One region of the Streptomyces sp. 8N114 genome, then DNA from elsewhere that is predicted to be linked to it. Evidence: riboswitches for the same ligand, from Rfam matches in the RefSeq annotation. Region 1 holds a riboswitch; each other region holds the start of a gene.

Region 1 (4,466 bases):
CACACCGCTGGTGGTGAGCCGGAACGCTGCCGTCGCCCACGCCAGATAACCGGGCCGGTCGGCGGCGCACAGCGGCAGCGTCTCGCGCAGGGCCGGCTCGTCGACCTGGATGACGGCGGTCCCCGCGGCCTCCAGCTCGCACACCTCGTCGCGCAGCGCCAAGGCCACCTGGCGCGCCGTCGCGGACACCGGCTGGTCGTCCCGTACGAACGACCAGGCGAGCATGGTCACCGGGCCGGTGAGCATGCCCTTGACCGGGCGGGAGGTCAGCGACTGGGCGTACCGCGTCCAGCGGACCGACAACGGCCGCCGGCGCGCGACGTCGCCCGCGAGGATCGGCGGGCGCACATAGCGGGTGCCGTACGACTGCACCCAGCCGTGCCGGGTGGCGAGGTAGCCGGTGAGCTGTTCGGCGAAGTACTGCACCATGTCGTTGCGTTCGGGCTCACCGTGCACCAGCACGTCGAGCCCGGCGCGCTCCTGGAAGCCGACCACCTCACGGATCTCGGCCGCGATCCGCTCCTCGTAGGCGGCCTCGTCGATCCGGCCGGCCCGCAGGTCGGCACGGGCCGCACGCAGCTCGGCCGTCTGCGGGAACGACCCGATGGTGGTGGTCGGCAGCGGCGGCAGACCGAGCCGGGTGCGCTGCGCCGCCGTGCGCTGCGCGTACGGCAGTGCCCGCCGGGTGTCCGCGTCGGCGACGGCGGCGGAGCGGGCCCGTACGGTCTTGTCGTGGGTGAGCGGTGAGGCCGCACGGGAGGCCAGATCGGCGCGGTTGGCGGCGAGCTCGGCGCCGATCGCGCCGGTCCCCTCGGACAGCCCGCGCGCCAGTGTGACGGCCTCGGCCGCCTTCTGCCGCGCGAACGCCAGCCAGCGGGCCACCTGCGGGTCGATATGGCGCTCGGCGCGGGCGTCCAGCGGCACGTGCAGCAGCGAGCAGGAGGTCGCCACATCCACCCGCTCGGCGAGGCCCAGCAGGGTGGCGAGGGTGGCGATGGACCGCTCGTAGTCGTTGATCCACACATTGCGGCCGTCGATCACGCCCGCGACCAGCCGCTTCCCGGGCAGCCCGCCGACCGCGGCGAGCGCGTCCAGGTTTCCGGCGGCCGGGCCCGTGAAGTCCAGCGCCAGGCCCTCCACGGGTGCCTTCGCCAGCACCGGCAGCGCCTCGCCGAGCCGGTCGAAGTAGGAGGCGACCAGCAGGCGGGGCCGGTCGGTGAGCATGCCGACCGTCCGGTATGCCTGCGCTGCGGCCTCCAGCTCGGCAGCGGTGCGGTCCTGCACCAGCGCCGGCTCGTCCAGCTGCACCCACTGAGCGCCTGCGGCGCGCAGGTCAGCGAGCACTTCCGCGTAGACCGGCAGCAGCCGCTCCAGCAGTGTCAGCGGCTCGAAGTCGGGGGCGACGCCCGGCGCCGGTTTGGCCAGCAGAAGGTAGGTGACCGGCCCGACGAGCACCGGCCGGGCCGCCTTCAGGCCCAGTGCGAGGGCTTCCTTCAGCTCGGCGGTCTGCTTGCTCGCGTCAGCGCAGAAGACCGTGCCCGGTCCGAGCTCGGGCACCAGGTAGTGGTAGTTGGTGTCGAACCACTTGGTCATCTCCAGCGGCGCGGCGTCCTGCGTGCCGCGGGCCATGGCGAAGTACCCGGCCAGCGGGTCCACCGCCACCGCCTCCCGGTGCCGCTCGGGGAGGGCGCCGACCATGACGGTGGTGTCCAGCACGTGGTCGTAGTACGAGAAATCTCCGGTGGGCACCTCGTGGATGCCCGCCTCCGCCAGCTGCCGCCAGTTCGCGCTGCGCAGTGCGGCGGCGGTGGAGTGCAGGGCCTCGGCGGTGACGCGGCCCTTCCAGTAGCCCTCGATGGCCTTCTTCAGTTCGCGGTTCGGCCCCTGGCGGGGATAGCCGTGCACCGTGGCACGCACCGGTGCGGGCGGGGCAGTGGTGGCCGGGTTCGCTGCTGTCGCTGTCACGCAACTCTCCTTCGCGAGATGTCTCCAGCGCTCCCGGAAGATCGGGACGAGGATGCGAAGGGGAGACGGCACGGGACGGCGCGAACGCGTGGCTGGTGTCCGCCGCCTTGTGCGCTGTGCTCTCCGACCCGCCCTCGAGGTCTCCGGGAGGACCGTACGCGTGTGGACGCGTACGGGCAGCGGGCAGGTCTTCGGACTCGCGGGCGCGCCTGCCGGTCTCCCGGCGGGCACCTACTGGCCGTCGCTTCCCGGACCGTCGGTCCAGTGCGTGTGACGGCGGTCGTTCCCGCTCACCGCTGCGGGGCAGTCCCGGATTCACACCGGGTTCCCTCTTACGACGCCTCCCGCCTGGCGGACGGGGCGAACCAGCTGCATGGCCAGCATAGCCGGGGCCCGCCGCGTGAGGGCCGGCCCGCATCCGCCGCGTGGGCAGTCGCTCCTCCCCCGGAGCCTCAGGGCTCCAGGAGGCGGGACTGCAACCTGGTGCGGGTGCCGGGGGAGAGTTTGAGGCCCTCCTTCAGATAGGTGTCCGCGTCGCCCCACGTCTCGTCGATGGTGGCGAACGCCGCGTGGAGGTAGGCGGCGCGGGCGTCGAAGAGGGGGGCGAGGAGTTCCAGGACCTCGGGGGACATCCCGGCCTTGGACTTGCTGCTGCGGTAGATCTTGTAGCGCCGGTGCGGCTGGTTGGACTGGAGGTAGTCCTCCTCGATGGCGGCCCGCTCGACGCCGAGGGCCAGCAGCGTGACGGCGATCGACAGACCGGCCCGGTCCTTGCCCGCGGCGCAGTGCATCAGCGCCGGCACGCTGTCCTCGGCGAGGGCGTGCAGGATACGGCTGTGCTCGGCGGTGCGCTCGCGGATCATGGTGCGGTAGGAGTCGGTCATCCGTTGGGCAGCGAGGCCGTCCCCGAGTATGGCCCGCAGCTGATCCAGCTCGCCGTCGCGCACCAGCCGCCAGAACTCGGCCCCGTCGGCCGGGTCGGAGAGCGGGAGATTGACGTTGCGGACACCCGGAAGCTCGATGTCGGGGCCGTCGAGCGCCTGGTCGGCGGAGTTGCGGAAGTCGAAGACCGTGTGCAGCTCGAGCTCGCCGAGGAAGGCGGCGTCCTCGGGTGTCGCGTGTGCCAGGTGCCCGCTGCGGAAGAGCACCCCGCGCCGCACCCGGCGCCCGTCCACCGTCGGCAGGCCCCCGACGTCCCGGAAATTCCGTACCCCGGTCAGCACCGTATCGGCGGACTCCACACTCACGCGCACTCCTAGCATTTCCGACGACCGTCCGTTCGACCATAAGGCATGGATGCCTGAGGCGATCAGTCCTTGGATGCGTGACCCGTACGACGTTCCGCCGGGCGCGGGGGGGGGGGGGGCACACGCCACCGCGTGACTGCGGAGCTGTTCGGGCGGCCCGCGAGCTCCGACCAATTCCATGGGCTTCGGCGGCAGAACGCCGTACTCGCGGTAGCCTCCCGCATATCGCCCAACTCCCTGTGCACTGCCATGTATCTGGCTCATGCCCTACATATGAGGAGTCTGGATTGAGTCACCTGCATTGGCGTGTGCGCGCTCTTGTGGGCGCGTATGCGGTGTCCGTCTATGGCAGTTTTCTCAATCTGATCGCGTTGAGCCTGTTCACCTACGAGGTCACGGGGAGCGGGCTCGGTCTGGGCCTGCTCATGGCGCTGCGGTTGTTCGCGGGTGTGCTGGCGGGGCTGGGAGCCGGGGCTCTGGCGGGCAGGGTGGGGCGCAGAGCCATGATGATCGGCGCGGATCTCGTCCAGGCGGCGGCCATGGTGGTTCTCGCGCTGTGCGCGGCGGGGTCGGCTCCGGTGTGGCTGCTGGCTGTCGTCGCGGTGGTGCTCGGTGCCGGAAACACGTTCTTCAACGTCGGACTGCGCAGTGCGGTCCCGGTGATTGTGGGGCAGGAGGCGCGGGTTCGGGCGAACGGGCAGTTGGCGACGGCTCGTTCTCTTGCCACCGTGGCGGGTTTCGCTTCGGCCGCCCCGGTCATCGAACTGGCGGGCCACAGCGCCGCGTTCGCTGTGAACGCGGCCAGTTTCCTGGTGTCCGCGGTGGCGTTGTCGCTGCTGCGGCACCGTATGGAGGAAGACCGGTCGGCCGCGCGGACCGTGCCGAAGCCGGGGGCCGCTTCTCTGCGGCAGGTGCTGAGCGCGGTGCCCGCGCTGCTGCTCGGCATGGTCCTTCTGCGGGGCGTCGACGCGCTCGCTTCTTCGTCACACAACGTGGCTCTTCCCCTGGTGGCCGATGTGGAGTCGCCGGGGAATCCGGCCATGTTCATGACGCAGTTCTGGGCCTCATGGGCGGTGGGCACTTTCCTGGCCCACCAGCTACTGAAGCGGCGGCACGCGTCGTGGTCGGAGGGCCGGTGGGGGGCGTATGCGTTCGCGGTGGGCACCTGCGTGATGTCGCTGTCCTTCGTGCTGGCCTTCACCGGTCCGGCGCCCCTCGTACTCGTGGCTGTCGCCGGGGTGGCCGGGCTGGCCG
Region 2 (4,466 bases), on a different contig from region 1:
TCCTCGTCCCACACCCGGCCGCCGGGCACGTCCGGCTGCGGCTCCAGCAGCCCCATCCCGCGGGCCCAGCTGACGACGCGCTCCCGGGCGCCGCCCAGGTGCGGGCTGAGCCGGTGCTCGAACGGCATCTCGAAGTCGGGCAGCACGGAGGGCCCGGTGCGCTCGTGCGGTACGTGGGTGAAGAAGCGGGCGCGCCGCATCTGCGCGCGTGTGTGCGGGCGCAGCACGTCGGCTGCCGAGGTGCCGAGACCGGCCGGGACGACGGGCAGCCGCGCCGGGGCGGCGCTGCCCGCTCCGCCGCCGTTCATATAGCGGCTGGAGCGCATGTGCCACTCGTGGCCACCGGACTGCCAGTCCTGAAGTCCCTTGGTGTAGGCGGCGATGTCGGCACACGCGGCCGGGTCCAGGCCCTTGTCGGCGCAGAGCGCGGGCACTTCGGTCAGCGCGGTGTGCTCGAACTGCTGGAGGCGGGAGGTGAGCAGGTCGTTGACGGCGTCGGCGGCCTCCTGGGTGCCGCACTCCAGGAACGTCTCCAGGACGAGTACGCCGTTGGACAGCTCGCCCTCGTCCTGCGTCTCACGCTCGTACGAGAACAGGTCGTTGCGCAGATGGACGGCGTCGGAGAAGGTGTCGCGCAGTACGCACAGCGGGCGAGAGGCGGCAACGGCGGCGGGTACCTCGGCGTGCGCCGCGAACTCCACCAGTCCGGCCGACCACGGCGCGCCGCCGACCTTGCGCCGCATCTCGATGTACTCGACCGGGTTCGGCACCCGCCCGATATTGATGTTGGAGAGCTCCCACAGCGACTCGTTGAGCAGGTTCTCGGTGCTGACGGCGAACCGCGCACGCCAGTCGGCCGACATCGACGGCACCGTCCTGGCCCACAGATCGGCCAGGCCCGCCTCGACGGGGTTGGTGGGTTCGGGCACCGTGGCCGCGGGGTCGTCCTCCAGCGGCATGAACAGCGGCAGCCGATCCAGATACGCCTTGCCGCCCGCCCGGTCCTGAGTGCGCTTGAACTCCTCCAGGAAGTGGTCGTCGAAGAAGAAGACCCACACGTACCAGTCGGTGACCAGCGCCAGATCGTCCGCGTCGGCGTCGGGGTGGGTGTAGGCGCACAGCAGTGCATAGTCGTGCGCGTCCAGGTCGGCGGTGTCCCAGATCCCCGAGCCCTCCAGCATCCCCATCTCCCGTGCCCACTCCCGCGAATGGGTCCGGGCCTGGTCGACGTGCGGGTTGAGCCGGGCCGGGTAGGGCACGTAGAAGTCGGGCAGTTCGAAGGGTTGCGACAACGTCACTGTCCCCCAACTCGTCGGATCGGTAGCTGACTTGGCCTACCCGGATCCAAGCCGACGAACATCCAAATTCACTCGGACGTGGGACCCCCGTCCCTCGGGCCTGTTACGAAGTCGTCGAACAAAATGCGTGGCCCGACTGCGGATCAGGCTGCTAACTTCGCGTTCGTGGCGAAGCTGAATCAGATCATCGCAGTCGAGAAAGGCGTCAAGTCCAAGGTCGTCCAGGACCTGGCGCAGGCACAGCACGGGCTGGCGAAGTCCCAGATGCTGGCCGGTATCTCGCGTACGTACCAGCCCAAGGACGAAGAGGGCGAGCAGCTTCCGCCGGAGTCGACGCGGGTCCAGGTCAAGGCCGAGGATGTGCTGAAGGAAACGGCGAAGATCCTGACCCGCCTGTTCGATGTGACGGCGACGAAGGACTGGGCGAACCTCACGGCTCGTGCGGACGTCGTCGTCGACGGGCGCACCGTCCTGTCCGAAGTTCCCGTCTCCTACCTGCTGTTCCTGGAGAAGCAACTGGGCGAGCTCGGCACCTTCCTGCGGAAGCTGCCGGTGCTGGACGGCGCGGAGGCGTGGGAGAAGGACCCCTCCACGGACTGGTGGAAGACCGAGCAGGTCCGTACGGTGCGCACCAAGAAGGTGCCGCGCAACCATGTGAAGGCGGAGGCCACGGAGAAGCACCCGGCCCAGGTCGAGGTGTACTACGAGGACATCCCCGTCGGCTACTGGACCACGGTCAAGTACTCCGGCGCCCTGCCCGCACGACGGGTCAACGAGCTGCTGGAGCGGCTGGACAAGCTGGCCGCCGCGGTGAAGTTCGCCCGCGAGGAGGCCAACGGGACCGAGGTCACCGACAAGCGCGTCGGGGACGCCGTCTTCGGCTACCTCTTCGACTGACGCCCAGGAGGCATCTCACCACCACAGACACCCCGGCTCACGTTTCGACGACGTGGCGGCCGGGGTCCCCCGGGGCCAGGGCTTCAGCGCCCTTCGGTCACCGGGTGCGCCAGGAGCGCAAAGCTGAAGCTGAAGCTGATGTGTGACCCCCCGGGTCGCCCTGTCCTGAACACAGGGTGCCCGTCAGTCTCAACCTCTCGCTCCAAGCTCAGTATCGCCGCTCATCGTCCGGCAACCGGGGCGGTGACGACCTTGAGACGCTGGTTCGAACCCAGCCGGCGCATCCACGCTGCGCCGTGGTGGAGTGGCTCCACGCAAGGGCATCGCCGAACGATCCGCCCATAAACAGGCCGGTGCGTGTGAACGAGCGGCACCCAGGACCCCGGGGCCGGGTAAAGCCCCGGGGTCCCTTTTGTCGTTTCTCCGGTTCCTGCGGGCTGCCGCCCGCGTGGTACGTTTCAGCCGCCAGTCAAACCCTTGAACGGGTCAGGGAATCCGGTGCGAATCCGGAGCTGACGCGCAGCGGTGTGGGACTGGGGCGTGCACGAGGCCACTGGGGACGTACGTCCCTGGGAAGGCGCACGCTCCCACAGTCCCGAGCCCGAAGACCTGCTGGCACCCGCGCTCGGACTGCCCCGGGCGCGGTGGCACGCCGGGCCCCGCGACTGGGCCTCTGACGGAGAAGGAACACCTGGCCATGCGCCGACCGCGCCGTATCCGCGTACTCGTGCCGGGCCTCGCCCTCGCACTCGTCCTGGGCACCGCCGGCTGCGGCGGGGGCTCCCCGACGGAAGCTTCCGGCAAGGGCGCGGCCCCCGGTTACCCCCGGACGCTGCACAACTGCGGGCAGGACGTCACCCTCCAGCGGCCCCCGCGGCGGGCCGTCTCCCTCGACCAGGGCTCGACCGAGATCCTGCTGGCACTCGGGCTGGGCGACAGGATGGCGGGCACCGGCACCTGGACCGACCCTGTCATGAAGGGGCTCGGTGAACAGAACGCGAAGGTCCCGCGGCTGGCCGACGGTTACCCCGCGCTGGAGAAGGTGCTCGAAAAGGACCCGGACCTGGTGACCGCCTCCTTCTCCGCCACCCTCGACAAGGGCGGCGTCGCCCCGCGCGGCAAGTTCGCCGGTCTCGGGGTGCCCACCTACCTCTCCCCCGCCGACTGCGCCAAGAAGTCCGGCTCCAACGGTGACGGAGCGCGCGGCAGCCGGCTGGAGCTGAGCACCGTCTACGGCGAGATCCGCGACCTGGCGAAGGCGTTCGGCGTGCAGAAGCGCGGCGAGCGGCTGGTGGCCGGTCTCAAGGCGCGGGTGGCGAAGGCCACCCGGGGCACCGGCGCGCGCGGCACCTCCGTCATGTACTGGTTCGCCAACTCCGAGTCGCCGTATCTGGCGGGCTGCTGCGGGGCGCCGGGCATCATCACCCGCGCGGTGGGCGCGAAGAACGTCTTCGACGACACCCACGACGAGTGGCCGCAGATCGGCTGGGAGACGGTCGCCGACCGGGACCCCGATGTGATCGTGCTGGGCGATCTGACCCGCAAGAACCAGACCGCGGAGACAGCCAAAGCCAAGATCCGGAAGCTGGAGTCCGACCCGGTCACCCGCCATATGACGGCAGTCCGCCACAAGCGCTACATCCTGCTGCCCGGCGCCGCGATGAATCCCTCGATCCGCACGGTGGAGGGCGTGGAGAAGGTGGCGCGGGGGCTGCGGGATTTGGGGCTAGCGAAGTGAGGGCGGAACAGGCTGGTGGGAGCTCCGAAGCTGCTGCCGACCCGGCACCGGGGGCTGCGCTTGCCCACCCTGCGCCCCTGGCGCAGACTGCCCAAGCTTCGCAGGGGGAGGCGCGCCCCGAAGGGGCGCGGGGAACTGCGCGACCAGCTACACCCCACCCGCAGTCCGCAAGCCTCGGAAAGGGGCACCCCCTCACCGGAGCCCTCCGCACCGGGCGGGGCACCGCCCTCCTGTGCGTGGTCGCCGCACTCGCCCTCGCCGCGTCAGTTGCCCTGGCCATCACCGTCGGCCAGGCCGGGCTCGGCGTAGCCGACGTATGGCGGGTCGTCGCAGAACGACTGGGCGGCCCCGAGGCGGGCCTCTCGCCGCTCCGCGAGGGCATCGTCTGGGAACTACGGCTCCCTCGCGCCCTGCTGGCAGCACTATGCGGCGCGGGTCTCGGGCTGTGCGGCGCCGTGCTCCAGTCGCTGCTGCGCAATCCGCTGGCCGATCCGTTCGTGCTGGGCGTCTCCTCCGGCGCTTCCACGGGGGCG
Region 3 (4,466 bases), on a different contig from region 1:
GCTCATCCACAGATGGGAGCGGACACCGTTCTCGTGGGTGATGGCGATGAAACTGTCGTCGTCGGCCTCGGCCCCCGCACGCCGTACGTCGGACTCCGCATAGACGGAGGCGGCCGGACCGAACAGGGTCAGCGCCTGGTCCACCAGATGGCTGCCCAGGTCGTAGAGGAGTCCGCCCACCTCCTCCGGGTCGCCCGACTCCCGCCAGCCGCCCTTGAGCCGGGGCCGCCAGCGCTCGAACCGCGACTCGAAGCGGAACACCTCGCCCAGCGCGTCCTGGCCCAGCAGTGAGCGCAGGGTGAGGAAGTCGTTGTCCCAGCGGCGGTTCTGGAACGGCGCCAGCAGCAGCCCGCGTGACTCGGCCTTCGCCGCCAGTTCCCGGGCCTCGGCGGCGGTCGCGGCCAGCGGCTTGTCCACCACCACCGGCAGCCCCGCGTCCAGTGCGCGGTGGGCGAGCGGTACATGGGTGCGGTTCGGGGTGGCGACCACTACCAGGTCGAAACTGTCCGCGTCCGCGAACAGTTCGTCCGCCGACGCGACCGTCCGCACCTCACCGCCTGGGCCGCCGGCCTCCCGGGCGCGCTTCTGGCGCTCCGGGTCGGAGGTGACGACGGTGTCCAGGGCGAGCCCCGGTGTGGTGGCGATCAGCGGGGCGTGAAAGACCGATCCGGCCAGGCCGAAGCCGAGCAGCCCGACGCGGAGCGGCGTGACGGTGGAGTCCATGCGGTTCATGCCCCCACCCTTGCAAAGCCCGCGGGTGGGAGCACCCACCCGCCTCCGGTACCGCGCACGGCCACCGGTACCGAGCAGTCATCGGCTGCCTCCGCCGGAGCACTACGCAGCGGTAACGAGTCGGACCGTCGCGTCCGGGCACCCGACGCACTCGACGGCATACGTCCCGGCTGACCAGCACCGGCCGCTGCCGTTACGCTGAGCGCGGCGGCCGGTTCCGTGCCTCGCTCCATGCGGGCACGTCCCCGCCGGCCGGACCACCACGACCTGGCAGGAGTCCATCCGTGGCAGAGCGCAAGCCCATCGAGTCCTGGCTCACCGACATGGACGGTGTGCTGATGCACGAGGGGATCCCCGTCCCCGGCGCCGACTCGTTCATCAAGCGGCTCAAGGAGTCGGGGCGGCCGTTCCTGGTGCTCACCAACAACTCCATGTACACCCCTCGGGACCTGCACGCCCGGCTCTCCCGTATCGGACTGAACGTGCCGACGGAGAACATCTGGACCTCCGCGCTGGCCACCGCGCAGTTCCTGGACGACCAGCGCCCCGGCGGCACCGCCTACGTCATAGGGGAGGCCGGGCTGACGACGGCCCTGCACGACATCGGATACGTCCTCTCGGACGCCGACCCCGACTACGTCGTCCTCGGCGAGACCCGCACCTACAGCTTCGAGGCGCTGACCCGCGCCATCCGCCTCATCAACGACGGCGCCCGCTTCATCGCCACCAACCCTGACGAGACCGGCCCCTCGGCCGAGGGCGCGCTGCCCGCAACCGGCTCGGTCGCCGCCCTCATCACCAAGGCCACAGGGCAGCACCCCTACTTCGTCGGCAAGCCCAACCCGCTGATGATGCGCGCCGGGCTCAACGCGATCGGCGCCCACTCCGAGACCAGCGCCATGATCGGTGATCGGATGGACACCGACGTCCGGGCCGGTATGGAGGCGGGTCTTGAGACCTTTCTGGTGCTGACCGGGCTGACCAGGCCCGACGAGGTCGAGCGCTACCCGTACCGCCCCTCCAGCGTCGTCGACTCGATCGCGGACCTCGTCGACCGGGTCTGAGGGCGAGTGGAGTGCTCGGGCGGGGGCGGCGGCGCGGCTCCCGCCCGAACACTCGGTCCGCTGCCGGCTCGGAAGATGTGACTCAGGAGACCGCCGAAGCGGACGCCGGCTCGGGCTGGCCCTCCCGCTCTGCGGACGGCTGCCGCCGCAGTGCCGGGGCCGCGAACACCGCGCCGAGCACGGCCCACAGGACCAGGTGCCCGCCCAGTGAGAGCACCCGGAAGTCCCACAACAGGGTGGCGGGCACCGGGACCTGGTCCGGGTTGTCCGGCAGCAGGAAGAGCGCCGCCAGGGTGGCGACGACGGCCGCCGCGGCCCCCAACTGGCGCACTGGAAGCCCGTGCCCGGCCTGTCCGAGCCGTTGGTGCACCTGGTGTGCCAGCACCATTCCCAGTACGCCGATGACCAGCGCGGCCACCCACAGGCCCTGCCGTTCGGCGACGGTGCCGCCGTCACCGACACCCGGCGGGTTGGCCGGGTAGCGCAGCGCCGGAAGCAGGGACAGCGCGAGGAACCCCGCACCGGCCAGGCCCATGGCGCGCTGCCAGCCGCGGCCGTCGTTCCGGGCCGCCGAGCGGTGCACCAAGGCGTAGGCCAGGGTGAAGAACACCCCGATCGCGAGCCCCGCCACCACGGCGGTGACCACCAGCCCGAAGTGCTGGGTGCCCCGGCTGAAGAGCTCCTCGGCCTCGGCGGCATGGCTGTGCCCCGAGTGGCCCGCGTGCGTGTGTGCGGCGGCTTCCGCCGCCGAGCGTTTCTCCTCGAGCCGGATGGCCCGGTCCATCACGGGCTCGGCGAGCAGCAGCGAGAACAGTCCCGAGACCAGCCCCGCGACCCCGCCGGCCGCGAGGCCGCGGCCGAGAAGGGGCAGCAGGGGGTAGGGAGTTGGCTGTGCTGATACGGACATGACGAGCGACCCCCGATCGGTCAGTGGCAGGGGGCGCCGAACAGATGACGGCCGTCGTGCGAGAACTCGTGCAGATAGGAGCCGGTGGCGGAGACGAGGTTGCCGTTGTCGACGAAGACGGCGTACAGCGCGATCAGTGCGACGATCGCGGCGGCGGCGACGATGAGCCAGTCGCGGGTCCTGACGGTCGCCGGGTGTGCGGCGGCGCTCTCGGGTGCGACGGTCGTGCCGACGGTGTGCGGGGACATCCGCATGCCTCCTCCTGGGGTTTCCACGCCCCATCGGTGGAGAAGCGACAGGTCAGTTCCTGACTCCCGCAGCCGTCGGGGGCGGCTGCGGACACAGTGGCGGGACCGTCCCGGAGTTGCACCGGGTTCCTGAACTCTGTCGCCTCAATATGGAAGTGTGCCGTCCGGGAGACTCCCAGCCTGCCATGGCACTGTCAATAAGGGCTCCGTCACACCGGGTGCGGAACCCGGCCGCGCGGCGGGGGCCCTGTGACACGATGGGGCGACGTCATGGCCCGTCAGCGGTCCGGCAGACAGCCGGTCGCGGTCCGGTCGGCGGCCGGAGTACACCCGAGGGGGAGTGGATGTACGGCAGCGCCAGAAACGGCGCCCGATGCTCGCGTACGGCGCACACGTTGGGTGCCCGCGCGCGGGCCGTCGCGGGAAGTGCACTGGCGGGGGCCCTGCTGCTGGTCGGCTGCTCGTCGTCGGACGGCGGTTCGGACGACGGCGCCCAGGCGGACCCGACGGTGCGACAGCGCCCCAAGTCCGTCGCCCCGTACTGGGTGAACCCCGAGGGCAGCGCCGCGCGGCAGGCCGGCGCCGCCGCGAAGGACGGCAAGTCCGCGCGGGCCGCGCAGCTGAAGAAGATCGCCCGGCAGCCGGTGGCCGAGTGGATCGACGCCGCGGACCCCCGCGGTCACACCGCCCGGGTCACCAAGGCCGCAGCCGCCGCGGACCGCGGTGCGCTGCTCGTCCTCTACAACGTGCCGCACCGGGACTGCGGGCAGTACAGCAAGGGCGGCGCGAAGGACGGGGCGGCGTACCGCAGTTGGCTGGACGGCGTCGCGGAGGGCATCGGGAAGCGGACGGCCACGGTGATCGTGGAGCCGGACGCCCTGGCCCACACGGTGTCCGGCGACTGCGCCGCGCCGCAGCTGCGCGAGGAGCGCTATGGGCTCCTCCACGACGCCGTCACCCGGCTCAAGCGGCTCCCCAGGACGAAGGTCTATCTGGACGCCGGGAACCCGGACTGGGTCCGCGACCCCGGCGGACTGGTGGAACCGCTCAACCGCGCGGGGATCGGTAAGGCCGACGGGTTCGCGCTGAACGTCTCCAACTTCCAGACCACCGCTTCGAACGTCGCCTACGGCAAGCGGCTGTCCTCGATGGTCGACGACAAGCCGTTCGTCGTCGACACCAGCCGGAACGGCAAGGGGCCGCTGCGCGGCGGCGGGAAGGAGAGCTGGTGCAATCCGCCCGGGCGGGCGCTGGGCGAGGCGCCCACCACCAGGACGGGGCACAAGGCGGTGGACGCCTACCTGTGGATCAAGCGCCCGGGCGAGTCGGACGGCCAGTGCCGAGGTGGCCCCGCGCCGGGCACTTGGTGGCCGTCCTACGCGCTGGAACTGGCCCGCAACGCCAAGGGTTAGGGCACCCGCCTGTTCTGGGCAGGGGCTGCCCCTGGCTGTAGCTTGCAGGCTGCGGGTGAGTTGTGGTTGCTCGCGCAGTTCCCCGCGCCCCTTCGGGGCGCAG
Region 4 (4,466 bases), on a different contig from region 1:
GCACCCGCACCGGCAGCAGTGAGAGTCCGTCCACCACACCCGCACGTGACTCGACCTCGTCCTCGATCTGCTCGCCCAGCAGTTGGTAGCCGCCGCAGACACCCAGCACGGGCCGCCCCTCGGCCGCACGCCGCGCCAGCGCTCCGGCCAGGCCCCGTTCACGTATCCACTCCAGCGCCTTGACCGTGCCCCGGGTGCCCGGCACCACCACCAGGTCGGCGTCGGCCAGTTCCTCCGGCCGGTCGCAGAACCGCACCACCACACCGGGTTCGGCAGCCAGTGCGTCCACATCGGTGAAGTTGGACATCAACGGCACCGGCAGCACGGCGACCCGCAGCACATCCGCCCCGTAGGGGGGCGCGACAGTGGACTCGCGTACGGTGCCGCGCAGCGAGACCCTCAGCCCGTCCTCCTCGTCGATGCCCAGCCCGTGCTGGAACGGCAGTACGCCCAGCGTGGGCCGCCCGGTCAGCCCGTGCAGCATCTCCAGGCCGGGCTCCAGCAGTGTGACGTCGCCGCGGAACTTGTTGACCATGTAGCCTGCCAGCAGCGCCTGGTCCTCGGGGGCCAGCAGTGCCGTCGTACCGAAGAGCGAGGCGAACACCCCGCCCCGGTCGATGTCGCCGACCACCAGCACCGGCAGCCGACAGGCGCGCGCCAGCCCCATGTTGACGATGTCGCTGCGCCGCAGATTGATCTCCGCAGGGCTGCCCGCGCCCTCGCAGATGACCGCGTCATGGCTGCGCCGCAGCTCCTCGAGACAGCCCGCGACCGTCTCCAGCAGCTCCTCGCGCCGCCCGTGCCGTACGCCGTCGCCACAGCCGCTGTCGTCGCCTTCCGTGTGGCGGCCGAAGTATCCCCGTGCCGACATCTCGCCGACCGCCTTGCCCAGCAGTACGACCTGGCTGGTGCGGTCGCTGCCCGGCTTCAGCAGCACCGGGTTCATCAGCGCGCTCGGCTCGACCCGCGCGGCAGCCGCCTGCATGGCCTGCGCGCGGCCGATCTCGGCGCCGTCGAGGGTGACGAACGAGTTCAGCGACATGTTCTGCGCCTTGAACGGCGCCACCCGCATCCCCTTGCGGGCCAGCCAGCGGCAGATGCCCGCCGTCACCACGCTCTTGCCGGCGTCCGAGGTCGTCCCGGCGACCAGCAGTCCGCCTCCCGTACGCGCGCTCACCGCACCCCTCCCTCCCCGCGGCCACGCCCGAAGCGGCGTACTGCCGTGCCCACCAGACAACTTGTGGCCAGCGCCAACAGTCCTACCCGCCGCGACAGCCGCACAGCGCGCTCGATGTCCGCCGTTCGGACGGCCCGGCCGGGCGCGTTGAGGACGGGCCGGTGCTCCACCCGCCCCCCGTACGACAGCGTCCCGCCCAGCCGCACGCCCAGTGCGCCCGCGAACGACGCCTCTACGGGGCCCGCGTTGGGGCTGGGGTGGCGGTGCGCGTCGGCGCGCCAGGCGCGTACGGCACCGCGCGGGTCCGGCCCGGCGAACGCGGCCAGTACGGCGGTCAGCCGTGCCCCCGGCCAGCCCGCCACGTCGTCCAGCCGCGCGGCGGCCCAGCCGAACCGGCGGTGCCGCGGGGAGGTGTGCCCGACCATCGCGTCCAGCGTGTTGACCGCGCGGAAGCCCACCAGCCCCGGAACGCCCGCCAGCGCCCCCCACACCAGTGCTCCCACCACGGCGTCGGAGGTGTTCTCCGCGACCGACTCGACCACGGCGCGGGCCACTTCCGGCGCGCCCAGCCGCTGCGGGTCGCGCCCGCACAGCGCGGGCAGCCGTTCGCGTGCCAGCTCCAGGTCTCCCGCCTCCAGCGCGGCGCCCACGGCCCGTGCCTCGCGGGTCAGCGACGTACCCCCGAGCACGGCCCACGCGGTGACGGCCGTCAGCGCGATGCCGGGCGCCGGGGAGCGGCCCGCGGCGGGGGAGGGGCCGGGTGCGGCACCGACCGTCTTCAGCGCGCCCGCCGCGGCGACCGCGCCCCCCGCGCAGAGAGCGACATAGAGCGCCCCCGCGCCCCGGTGGTCGCGCCACATTCGGCGCTCCAGTGCGGCGGCCGCCCGCCCGAAGGCAGCGACCGGGTGGCCGCGCCGCGGATCACCGAGCAGCGCGTCGGCGGCGAACCCCAGCAGAGTGCCGCGGACATGGACGTCACGGGCCCGCATCAGACGACGGTTCCGGCACACGCATCCACGACGGCGGCAGTCGGGGGTGCTCCCGGCCGGAGTCCCCGGGGATGCTCCAAGGGGAAGGCAGCAGGCACCTCGGCAAGAGATACGGCAGCAACAGCTATGGCGACGGGGCCACGCATGGCGGTGTCCTCACTCAGGGTCCTCGCCCTGGCTCGACTCGACCGGCGGCGAGAGTCTCCTGGCTCCCGGATCCACACCGCCCCCGCCTTCCAGCCCGCGTGGGCCGTGGCTTCGTTGAGGGAGGCGCTCCCCGGTGACAGTGGCGGGACCGCGCCGGATTCGCACCGGCTTCCTCCCCATGCCGCCGTTTGGCACCCGGCAGTCCACCACGTCGCCCCTGCGGGGGGCAACTCGAACGTGCTGGTTACGGCCGTCGCGGCGGGAAAAAGCGTGAGGGCTTCGCCCCTACACCCCCTGTGGAGCCGGGGGTCGGGAGGCGAAGCCCCACACATGGTTCCTGGCGTCGGAGACCGGGGGCGAACCCCCGTCGTGGAACGGCTACGCCGCGATCAGATAGATCCCGTACGCCACTGCCGCCACGCACAGGGCGTAGCAGACGTACGCACCGGTGCGGGCCAGCGGCGAAGGCGCGGAGCCCGCGGTGCGGGGCGAGCCGGCGACGATGCCGAGGGTGAAGACGCCGACGAGTCCCACCGTCGCCACCAGGCTGACGCCGAAGACCTGGCCGAGTGCGGCCCAGTCGATGTTCATGCGGTCGTCCCTTCTGCCTAGCGGAGGCTGCTCGCCGAAGCGGGGCGGCCGGTCGGATGCGGGGTCTCGGCCGCCTTCGTCTCCTCGGCGGAGGCGGCGGAGGCGGCCGAGGCGGCGGAGCTCACTCCCGCCGGCGGCGGGGGCGGAGAGACGGCCCGAATGGCGGTGGTGACCACCCCGACGGGCTCGGACTCGGGCCCCGCGGGCTCCGGCTCTCCGGCCGGGCTCGGGATCCCCGTTGTCTCCGGGGCCGAGGCGGGCTCGACCTCGTTGACGTTGGTGTGGTCCACCGGCGCGCGCCGGGAGCGGAGCCAGATGGCGCCGCAGAGCACGAGGGCGAGGACGGCGACTGTCGTGACGCCCCAGTCGCCCTGCTGGGCCAGCAGCGCGGCCCCGGCCGCGACGCCGCCGGCTGCGGGGAGGGTCAGCGCCCAGCCGATGACCATGCGGCCCGCCGTTCCCCACCGCACGACGCCGCCCTTGCGGCCGAGCCCTGAACCCATCACGGCGCCGGAGCACACGTGCGTGGTGGAGAGGGAGAAGCCGATGTGCGAGGAGGCCAGGATGGTGGCCGCCGCGCTGGTCTGGGCTGCGAAGCCCTGCGGGGGCTGGATGTCGGTGATGCCCTTGCCCATCGTGCGGATGATGCGCCAGCCGCCGAGGTAGGTGCCCAGTGCGATGGCGAGCCCGGCGGCGGCGATGACCCACACCGGCGGGTCGGAGCCGGGCGCCAGGGCGCCGCCGGTGACCAGGGCCAGCGTGATGACACCCATGGTCTTCTGCGCGTCGTTGGTGCCGTGGGCGAGGGAGACCAGCGCGGCCGAGGTGATCTGCCCGGCGCGGTAGCCCTTCGCGGTGCGCTCCTCGTCGGCGTGCCGGGCGACCCGGTAGGTCAGCCGGGTGGCGCACACGGAGGCGATGCCCGCGACCAGGGGCGCGGCGAGCGCCGGGATGAGGACCTTCATGACGACGACGTCGCCGTTGACCGCGCCCGTGCCGACGGCAGCGAGCGTCGCGCCGATCAGTCCGCCCATCAGCGCGTGCGAGGAGCTGGAGGGCAGCCCGGCGAGCCAGGTCAGCAGGTTCCAGATGATCGCGCCCACCAGCCCCGCGAAGATCACTTCGGGCTGGATGCCGGAACCTTCATCGATGATTCCTGAAGATATGGTCTTGGCCACCTCGATGGACAGGAAGGCCCCGAGGAGGTTGAGGACCGCGGACATGGCCACCGCCGCCCGAGGAGCCAGTGCCCCGGTGGAGATGGTTGTGGCCATGGCGTTGGCCGTGTCGTGGAAGCCGTTCGTGAAGTCGAACACCAAGGCCGTGACGATCACGATCCCGATGAGAAGCGTGATGTGTTCCATTCACCAGGCACAATCAGTTCGAGGGGCAATGACGTCGTGAACGTAAAGACGGCGAGTGAACGGAAGGTGAACTGAGGCAGGCATCGAAGTGTCGCCCCCTGAAGCCTGTTGTGTGGGCCAGATCACACCGTAGGCCGAGGGCTCCTCGGGGCCAAGCAAGGCACGTCCGGGTGCCGACGCCAGATGTCTCCCGGCCGC

The links. Region 1 has a riboswitch for cobalamin ahead of metE (5-methyltetrahydropteroyltriglutamate--homocysteine S-methyltransferase). Riboswitches for the same ligand answer to the same signal wherever they lie in the genome.
Region 2: it holds a riboswitch for cobalamin, as region 1 does, so the genes downstream of both, ACTWQF_RS13930 (ABC transporter substrate-binding protein) here and metE (5-methyltetrahydropteroyltriglutamate--homocysteine S-methyltransferase) in region 1, are expected to answer to the same signal.
Region 3: it holds a riboswitch for cobalamin, as region 1 does, so the genes downstream of both, ACTWQF_RS15855 (CbtB domain-containing protein) here and metE (5-methyltetrahydropteroyltriglutamate--homocysteine S-methyltransferase) in region 1, are expected to answer to the same signal.
Region 4: it holds a riboswitch for cobalamin, as region 1 does, so the genes downstream of both, ACTWQF_RS33145 (cobalamin biosynthesis protein) here and metE (5-methyltetrahydropteroyltriglutamate--homocysteine S-methyltransferase) in region 1, are expected to answer to the same signal.

The regions. Positions count from the first base shown of each region.
Region 1 is NZ_JBQQBT010000002.1:320,597-325,062, forward strand. It holds gene metE (5-methyltetrahydropteroyltriglutamate--homocysteine S-methyltransferase) at 1-1,965, opposite strand, end outside; cobalamin riboswitch at 2,131-2,350, opposite strand; gene ACTWQF_RS06960 (tyrosine-protein phosphatase) at 2,418-3,212, opposite strand; gene ACTWQF_RS06965 (MFS transporter) at 3,521-4,466, shown strand, end outside.
Region 2 is NZ_JBQQBT010000005.1:243,337-247,802, reverse strand. It holds gene ACTWQF_RS13940 (terpene synthase family protein) at 1-1,292, opposite strand, end outside; gene ACTWQF_RS13935 (DUF7873 family protein) at 1,464-2,195, shown strand; cobalamin riboswitch at 2,645-2,826, shown strand; gene ACTWQF_RS13930 (ABC transporter substrate-binding protein) at 2,893-3,933, shown strand; gene ACTWQF_RS13925 (FecCD family ABC transporter permease) at 4,170-4,466, shown strand, end outside.
Region 3 is NZ_JBQQBT010000006.1:210,591-215,056, reverse strand. It holds gene ACTWQF_RS15870 (Gfo/Idh/MocA family oxidoreductase) at 1-732, opposite strand, end outside; gene ACTWQF_RS15865 (HAD-IIA family hydrolase) at 1,017-1,796, shown strand; gene ACTWQF_RS15860 (CbtA family protein) at 1,879-2,703, opposite strand; gene ACTWQF_RS15855 (CbtB domain-containing protein) at 2,724-2,957, opposite strand; cobalamin riboswitch at 2,985-3,106, opposite strand; gene ACTWQF_RS15850 (glycoside hydrolase family 6 protein) at 3,296-4,363, shown strand.
Region 4 is NZ_JBQQBT010000030.1:24,117-28,582, forward strand. It holds gene ACTWQF_RS33140 (cobyric acid synthase) at 1-1,177, opposite strand, end outside; gene ACTWQF_RS33145 (cobalamin biosynthesis protein) at 1,174-2,166, opposite strand; cobalamin riboswitch at 2,366-2,487, opposite strand; gene ACTWQF_RS33150 (hypothetical protein) at 2,692-2,904, opposite strand; gene ACTWQF_RS33155 (inorganic phosphate transporter) at 2,922-4,268, opposite strand.